One region of the Kitasatospora sp. NPDC059146 genome, then DNA from elsewhere that is predicted to be linked to it. Evidence: predicted binding sites of a transcription regulator. Region 1 holds the regulator's gene; the other holds the start of a gene.

The links. Region 1 encodes HrcA, which represses chaperone genes, less so after heat shock. Its sites were predicted from a motif close to TTNGCACTCNGNNNNNCNGAGTGCNAA; they were not measured.
Region 2: a site for HrcA is predicted at 2,395-2,421, ahead of ACFXPX_RS38225 (FmdB family zinc ribbon protein). Genes of this name have one in related genera too.

What each region holds. Positions count from the first base shown of each region.
Region 1 covers NZ_JBHZCY010000081.1:19,361-23,726, forward strand. The annotation lists gene dnaJ (molecular chaperone DnaJ) at 32-1,171, opposite strand; gene hrcA (heat-inducible transcriptional repressor HrcA) at 1,249-2,283, opposite strand; gene htpX (zinc metalloprotease HtpX) at 2,551-3,471, shown strand; gene ACFXPX_RS28810 (hypothetical protein) at 3,515-4,099, shown strand; gene ACFXPX_RS28815 (DUF3097 domain-containing protein) at 4,123-4,366, shown strand, end outside.
Region 2 covers NZ_JBHZCY010000149.1:15,389-19,754, reverse strand. The annotation lists gene ACFXPX_RS38240 (sigma-70 family RNA polymerase sigma factor) at 1-603, shown strand, start outside; gene ACFXPX_RS38235 (hypothetical protein) at 740-1,057, shown strand; gene mscL (large conductance mechanosensitive channel protein MscL) at 1,066-1,482, opposite strand; gene ACFXPX_RS38225 (FmdB family zinc ribbon protein) at 2,054-2,383, opposite strand; gene ACFXPX_RS38220 (MFS transporter) at 2,510-3,886, opposite strand; gene ACFXPX_RS38215 (potassium/proton antiporter) at 4,203-4,366, opposite strand, start outside.

The DNA.
Region 1 (4,366 bases):
GGGTCCTCCCCCGGCACCCCTCCTCGGACGACTACCGGCCGTTGAAGGCGTCCTTCAGGCGTGAGAACAGGCCCTGCTGGCCCGGCGCGAACTGGCCGGACGGCCGCTCCTCGCCGCGCAGCACGGCGAGCCGGCGCAGCAGCTCCTCCTGCTCGGGGTCGAGCTTGGTGGGCGTCTGCACCTCGACGTGCACTATCAGGTCGCCCCGGCCGCCCCCGCGCAGGTGGGTGATGCCCCGGCCGTGCAGCGGGATCGACTGGCCGGACTGGGTGCCGGGCCGGATGTCGACCTCCTCCAGCCCGTCCAGGGTCTGCAACGGCACCTGGGTGCCGAGCGAGGCCGCCGTCATCGGGATGGTGACGGTGCAGTGCAGGTCGTCCCCGCGCCGCTGGAAGACCGTGTGGGTGGTCTCGGCGATCTCGACGTACAGGTCGCCGGCCGGGCCGCCGCCGGGGCCGACCTCGCCCTCGCCGGCCAGCTGGATCCGGGTGCCGTTGTCCACGCCGGCCGGGATCTTCACGGTCAGGGTGCGGCGGGCCCGCACCCGGCCGTCGCCCGCGCACTCGGGGCACGGGGTCGGCACCACGGTGCCGAAGCCCTGGCACTGCGGGCACGGGCGGGAGGTCATGACCTGGCCCAGGAAGGAGCGGGTGACCTGGGAGACCTCGCCCTTGCCGCGGCACATGTCGCAGGTCTGGGCCGAGGTGCCGGGGGCCGCGCCCTCGCCGCTGCAGGTGGTGCAGGTGACGGCGGTGTCGACCTGGAGTTCCTTGGTGGTGCCGAAGGCGGCCTCCTCCAGGGTGATCTCCAGCCGGATCATGGCGTCCTGGCCCCGGCGGGTGCGCGAGCGCGGGCCGCGCTGGCCGGCCGCGGCGCCGAAGAAGGCGTCCATGATGTCGGAGAAGCCGAAGCCCGCCGCGCCGGCGCCGAAGCCGCCCGCGCCACCGCCGCCCGGCGACAGCGGGTCACCGCCCAGGTCGTAGACCTGGCGCTTCTGCGGGTCGGAGAGCACCTCGTAGGCGGCGTTGATCTCCTTGAACCGCTCCTGCGTCTTCGGGTCCGGGTTGACGTCCGGGTGCAGTTCGCGTGCCAGGCGCCGGAACGCCTTCTTGATCTCGTCCTGCCCCGCATCCCGTCGGACGCCGAGTACCGCGTAGTAGTCCGTGGCCACCAAATGCTCCGCTTGTTCCGCCTGTAGTAGTGCTGCGACTGGACGCCGCCGTTAGATTTCCAACGGTCGGCCGTGTGCTACGACTCGGCCAGGATCTGGCCCACGTACCGTGCCACCGCCCGCACCGCCCCCATTGTGCCCGGATAGTCCATCCGGGTCGGACCGATCACACCCAGCTTGGCCACACTCTCGTCGCCCGAACCGTAGCCGACCGAAACGACCGAGGTGGAATTCAGCCCTTCGTACGCGTTCTCCCGCCCGATCCGGACCGTCATCGCGGCGTCCGTGGTCTCACCCAGGAGGCGGAGCAGGACGACCTGCTCCTCCAGGGCCTCCAGCACCGGCTGGATGGTGAGCGGGAAGTCGTGCCCGAAGCGGGTCAGGTTGGCCGTGCCGGCCAGCATGATCCGCTCCTCGTTCTGCTCGGCGAGCGCCTCGAACAGCGTCGCCAGGACCGTACTGACGGTCGGCCGGTCGGCCGGCTCGAACGCCGCCGGGAGCTCCTCCAGGAGCCCCGGGACGTCCGGCAGCCGCTGGCCGGCCGCCCGGGTGTTGATCCGCGAGCGCAGGTCCGCCAGGACCGTCTCGCCGACCGTGCCCGGGCAGTCGACCATCCGCTGCTCGACCCGGCCGGTGTTGGTGATCAGCACCAGCATCACCTTGGCCGGGGCCAGCGCCACCAGCTCGATGTGCCGGACGGTGGAGCGGGTCAGCGAGGGGTACTGCACCACGGCGACCTGGCGGGTCAACTGGGCGAGCAGCCGCACCGTACGGGTTACCACGTCGTCCAGGTCGACGGCGCCGTCCAGGAAGTGCCGGATCGCCCGGCGCTCCGGGGAGCTCATCGGCTTGATCTCGGCGAGCTTGTCGACGAACAGCCGGTAGCCCTTGTCGGTGGGGATCCGCCCGGCGCTGGTGTGCGGCTGGTGGATGTACCCCTCCTCCTCCAGCGCCGCCATGTCGTTGCGCACCGTGGCCGGGGACACCCCGAGGTTGTGCCGCTCCACCAGGGCCTTGGAGCCGACCGGCTCCTCGGTGCCCACGTAGTCCTGGACGATCGCGCGCAGCACGGCGAGCTTGCGGTCGTCCAGCTGGCGGACCTCTCCGGCCATGGGGCACGCACCTCCGTCTTCGCACGTTGTCCGTCTGTGATGCTGCGAGCCGCTCCGGTGAGGACCCCGACCCTGGCACTCTGCACGCACGAGTGCCAAAACCGTACCTGCCAGTGTACGGCCCGGGTCGTACCGCAGGAACGGCCCGGCCGGGGTGATCCTGCCCGCAGTTCCGGACGGCCACCGCGACACTCCGCGTGCGCGGGTGGTGCCCCGGGGCCGTCCGGGTGGCAGCATCGAAAGCGACGGCGAACGGAGGAGCAAGCGATGTCGAGCTCGGGCCAGCACACCCGTTTCGCGCCCGACCGCGGCCTGACCAGCCGCATGGTCGGGACGATGTTCGTGATCGGGCTGTTGTACGTCGGTTTCACGGGCCTGCTGATCGCGCTGCTGCGCGGGGCCTGGCCGCTGATCGTGCTGATCTCCGGCGGGCTGTTCGTGGCCCAGTTCTGGTTCAGCGACAAGATCACCGAGCGGGCCATGGGCGCCCACCGGGTGACCGAGGAGCAGTACCCCCAGCTGCACGGCACCATCGACCGGCTCTGCGCCCTGGCCGACATGCCCAAGCCCCGCGTGGCGGTCGCCGACAGCGACATGCCGAACGCCTTCGCCACCGGCCGCAACCCGCAGAACGCCGTGGTGTGCGTCACCACCGGCCTGCTGCGCCGACTGGAACCCGAGGAGCTGGAGGGCGTCCTGGCGCACGAGCTGTCGCACGTCGCCCACCGGGACGTCGCCGTGATGACCATCGCCGGCTTCCTCGGCGTGCTCGCCGGGGCGATGACCCGGGTCGCCATGTACGGCGGGTTCATGGGCGGCAACCGCAACAGCAACGACCAGAACGCGGCCATCGCGGCGCTGATCATCCCGCTGGTGTCGATCGTGGTCTACGCGATCAGCTTCCTGCTCACCCGGCTGCTGTCCCGCTACCGCGAACTGGCCGCCGACCGGGCCGCCGCCCAGCTCACCGGCCGGCCCAGCGCCCTCGCCTCGGCGCTCACCAAGGTCACCGGGCAGATCGCCGCCATCCCCACCGAGGACCTGCGCCGGGCCCAGCCCTACAACGCCTTCTACTTCGCCCCCGCGCTGAGCGCCAAGGAGACCGCCTCCCAGCTGCTCTCCACCCACCCGACGCTGGAGAAGCGGCTGGCCCAGCTGGCCAAGATCTCCGAGCAGCTCGGCCGCTGACCCCCCTGGGCTCCGGCCCCGCCCGACTCCCGGAAGGACCGCCGTGGGATTCCTGGACGCCCTGTTCGGCCGCACCAAGCCCGTCAAGCCCGACCTCGACCAGCTGTTCGGCGTGCCGTCCGCCGCGCTCACCCTGGAGGCCGGGGCCGGGTTCCTCCCCACCGGGCTCGGCTCGGTCTGCTTCGCGGCCGTCGAGGGCGCCGCCTTCGTCCAGGTGGAGCAGCAGGTCCGGGCCCTGCTGGACGCCGACACCGAACGCGGCGGCGTCCCGGTGGAGGCCTCCAAGGACGGCTACGGCTACTCCTGGCTGCTCACCCGGCACGCCCCCGAGGAACTCCCGGAACTGGTCAACGACCTGCACGCGGTCAACAGCGAGCTGGAGGCGAACGGCTTCGGCCCGCAGCTGCTCTGCTCCCTGGTCGCCTTCCGCAACCCCCAGGGCCAGTCGCTGGCCCTGGTCTACCTCTACAAGCGCGGCACCTTCTACCCCTTCGCCCCGATGCCCGGCGGCGGCGAGCGGCGCAACAGCCCGCTGGAGCTCCAGGTCAACGCGATGCTGGGGAACGACCTGCGGCTGGAGAAGGACCTCAGCCGCTGGTTCCCGGTCTGGGGGGCGCCGGGCCTCTGACGCCCCGTCCGTAAAATCGCCCCATGCGCAGCCACCAGTACGGACCCGACCTCACCCCGCCGTGGAAGAAGCAGCAGCCCGCACCCGAGGTGCCGGCCGAGCGGGACCTGGTGGTCGAGGAGGCGGCCACCGGCTACTGCGGGGCGGTGGTGCGCTGCGAGCGGACCGCGGAGGGGTTCACCGTCACCCTGGAGGACCGCTTCGGCAAGCACCGGGTCTTCCCGCTGGTGCCGCGCGGCTTCCTGCTGGAGGGCGAGGTGGTCACCC
Region 2 (4,366 bases), on a different contig from region 1:
GGTCTGGTGCGCGCCGTCGAGAAGTTCGACTACGCCAAGGGCTTCAAGTTCTCCACCTACGCGACGTGGTGGATCCGGCAGGCGATCACCCGCTCGATCGCCGACCAGTCCCGCACCATCCGGCTGCCCGTGCACCTGGTCGAGGAACTCGGCCGGATCCGCCGGGTGCAGCGGGAGAAGTCCAAGGAGCTGGGGCGTGAGGCGGAGCCGGCCGAGATCGCGGCCGAGCTGGACACCACCGAGGCCCGGATCAAGGACGTGCTGGACTGGGCGCGGGACCCGGTCAGCCTCAACATGTCGGTCGACGACGAGGGCGAGACCCAGTTCGGCGACCTGGTGGAGGACACCGGGGCGACGTCCCCCGAGGACGCCGTGATGGTGATGCTCCGCCGCGAGGAGCTGGACGGCCTGATCGGGCGGCTGGACGACCGCACCGCCTCGATCATCCGCTCCCGCTACGGCATGGAGGACGGCCGCGAGCGCACCCTCACCGAGGTGGGCAAGCAGCACGGCCTCACCCGTGAGCGGATCCGGCAGATCGAGAAGCACGCCCTGGCCGAGCTCAAGAAGATCGCCGACCACGCGGGCTTCGAGGCCGCCTGACGGCCGGCGGCCGAGGCCGACCACCCGGGCCCGGGTGCGGAGTGCTCCGCACCCGGGCCGGCGCGTGTCGTCGGGAGCCTCGCGAGGCTTCTACGCTGAAAGGACAGGTCGGACCGCGAGCAGGGGAGTGGATGAGATGAGCGAGCAGGAACAAGGGCAGGCGCAGGAACCGGGGCGCGAACAGGGCCAGGACCGGGCGCGGGGGGGCACCCCCGCCCCTCCCTCCCCCTCCCCCTCCCTCCCACCCTCCCCCTCCACCCCACCCACCACCACCCCTCCCGCCTCCACCACCTCCACCTCCGCCAAGGCCCGCCTGGTCTTCCGCGACCCGCTGGACCAGCAGTCCAGGGACGACACCGACGCCGGCTGGGGCGATCGCCCCGGGGCGGGTGCCGGCGGTGGGCGGGGGCTGGACTGGTACCTGAGCCAGCGCCCGCCGCACCACGGCGACTGAGGGACTTCCTAGCGCGCCACGACCAGCGCGTCGCGGATCTCGGTCAGCAGTTGGACCTCCTTGGCCTCGGCCTCGGCCGCCACCTCGGCGGCGCTCTTCCGCTTGGCCGCCATCCGGTTCATCGGCACGATCAGCACGAAGTAGACGACGGCGGCGGTGATCAGGAACTGCAGGAGGGCGCTGAGCACCGACCCCCACAGGATGAGGATCCCGGACGTGACCTCACCGGTGGCGCTCACCTCGCAGGGCCCCTTGAGGCAGGAACTGTAGGACGCCAGGTCCTTCGTCCCGAACACGCCGACGATCGGATTGATCACGCCTTTGACGAAGGCGTTGACGATGTTGGTGAAGGCCGCGCCGATGACCACGGCGACGGCGAGTTCGACGACATTTCCACGCAGCAGGAATTCCTTGAAGCCTTTCATGCCGCCTCGAACGACGAAGTCGTCGCCGGGTTACGGGTGATCTTCCGGAAGCCCGGATTGACAACCCGTACGGCCCACGCCGCCGCCCGGGGGCGGTGGCAGCCCGGCCCGCGCGGGCCCGGAGGCGAATGCCGCGGCCGCCGCGAGCAGCACCAGCGCGGGCACCCCGCCCCGCCGTCGGACGGCCCGGCGCCAGCGGTGCCACCCGCCGCAGCCGCGCCGGATCGGCGGGAAGCTCGGCACCTCCCGCCGGGGCGGTACGGAGGGGGCGGGCAGCGGGAGGGGCAAGGTCGTGGTCGTCATCGGGACACCTCCGGAATCAGGTGGGTCTTGCTCGGTGTCCCCTACCTTGCGCGGATGCGCCGTGCCCCGGAAGTCGATTCCCACAGCCTGTGGACAAACCCGCCCCTGTGGACAACTTCGTACACCCGCACGAGTTGTTTCGATTCCGGAAGTTGACGGCGGTGCGCGGAAAGGCCCGCCCGGCGCGCGAAAGACCTGCCGCGACACGCGAAAAGGCCCGCCGTCCCCGCGTGGAGCGGGGCCGACGGGCCTTCCCGTGAGACCGGGGTCAGCCGGCGGCCGGAGCCGGGCTGCTGGACGAGCTGGACGAACTCGACGTGCTCGACGTGCTCGAAGAACCGGACGACGAGCCGGCCGAGCCGGAGCCCGACGACGTCGACGAGCCGGAGGACGATCCGGAGCTCACCGAGCTGCTGGAGGACGAACGGCTGTCGGTCCGGTAGAAGCCCGAGCCCTTGAACACGACGCCCACGGCCGAGAAGACCTTGCGGAGCCGTCCCTGGCAGTCGGGGCACGTGGTCAGCGCCTCGTCGGTGAACTTCTGCACCGCCTCCAGGCCGTTGCCGCACTCGGTGCACTGGTACTGGTACGTGGGCACTTGTCTTCCTCCTGGCACTCTCGCCTGATGAGTGCTAACGATGGTCAATGATGCGGTATTCCGTTGGATCAGTCCAGCGAATCCGGTGTGAGATGAGCCGGTACCGAGTCACCGACGACCGCGCGTTCAGCCCTTCGCGGCACCGACCAGCTGTGCCGCGCCGCCGAGGTCGGCCGAGGAGGCCACCACGCGGCCCGCCCCGCCCGGGGCCACCAGCAGGTGCCGCAGCGACACCAGCGCGATCACACCCAGCCCGGCGCCGACCAGCGGCACCAGGAACCCGGCGGACGGCCCGTGGGCGTCGATCAGCCGCCCGGCCACCATCGAGCCGACCGCCAGGCCCAGGCCGATGGCGCCGGTCAGCCAGGTGAAGGCCTCGGTCTTGGCCCCGTCCTCGACCAGGGTCTCGACGAGGGTGTAGCCGCTGATCAGGGTCGGCGCGATGGCCAGGCCGCAGACCAGCGCGGCGATCGAGAGCGTGACCAGGTTCGGCATCGCCCACAGCGTGGAGCAGCCCGCCACCAGCAGCGCGTAGCTGACCACCATCCGCTGCTGGACGGCCCGCCGCCAGGCGATGACGCCGTAGAGCACGCCCGCGACCATCGAGCCGCCGGCGAAGATCCCGTACACGGTGCCGGCCGCGTCGTGCTGGCCGACCGAGTCGGCGAAGGCGTTCACCGAGACCTGCATGCCGCCGAACACGGCCCCGACCCCGAGGATCACCCCGGCCAGCAGCCGGACGCCGGGGGAGGACAGTGCGGAGGCGCGCCGGACGCCGGGCTCCGGGGTGATCCGGGCGGGTGCGGTGCGGCGCTGGGCGGCGAAGACCAGGCCGCCGACGAAGGTCAGCGCGGCCTCGACGACCAGGGCGGTGGCCGGGTTCACCGAGGTGGCGATGTTGGCGGCCAGGATCGGGCCGATCACGAACGTGAACTCGTCCGTCACGGACTCGAAGGCGAAGGCGGTGCTCACCTTGGCCGACGCGGAGGCGGACGCGCCCTCGGCGCCGATGGTGGCGATCCAGCGGGCCCGGACCATCGCGCCGATCTGCGGAACGCTCGCGCCGGCCGGGACGGCGGCCAGGAACAGGCTCCAGGCGGGCGCGTGGCCGAGCGCCAGCGCGATCAGCAGGCCGACCGAGGCCGCGTGCACCACGACGGTCGGGACGAGGACGGCGGCCTGCCCGTACCGGTCGGCGAGCCGTCCGGTCTGCGGGCCGATCAGGGCCTGGGCGACGGCGGCGATGGCCGTGACGGTGCCCGCGGTGCCGTAGGAGCCGTGGGTGTCCTTGACCAGGAGCAGGATGCCCATGCTGAGCATCGCGTAGGGCATGCGCGCGATGAAGGCGGGGGCCAGGAAGGTCCAGGCTCCGGGCGTGCGCAGCAGCGCGCCGTACCCGACCTTGGCCGGTGTCGCGGCGTCGGTGGTCGCGCTGTTCGGGGTGCTGTCCGCGGTGTCCGGAGCGCTGTCCGCGGTGGTCTCGACCGTTCGGCGGGCCGTCACGGTCGGTCCTTCCTGCTGCCTGGTAGCGCGGCAGGGCATGGGGTGGCCCCGACGGCGCCGAGAGTCGTCCTCTCGCGCGTCGACCGGGGTAGATACCGGGCCGGCCGGGCCTGGTGGGCCGGGGCCGGACCGCGGCCGCCGAGCGGTCGCGCCAACTCTGCGTCAGGCAGATGCTGGGGGTGTTCTAACGGTAGTCATACGGCGTGGTCGTACCACCATACAGTTACGCGCGTAGATCCCGCCAGACCACCCAGGCCACCCGAGCCACCCGGGCCCCTCAGGCCTTTCAGGTCACCCGAGCCACCCCGGCGGCGCCTCAGCGCCCGTTCAGCCACCCCGCCAGCTTGCCGCCCTTGTCCACGGCCCGCAGCCGCCGCTCGGCCGCCTCGCCGACCTCGTCCGTGGTGACCACCAGCAGCTCGTCCCCGCCGCGCAGCATCGTCGCCTTGTCCGGCACGAAGGAGCTGCCGTCCCGTACGA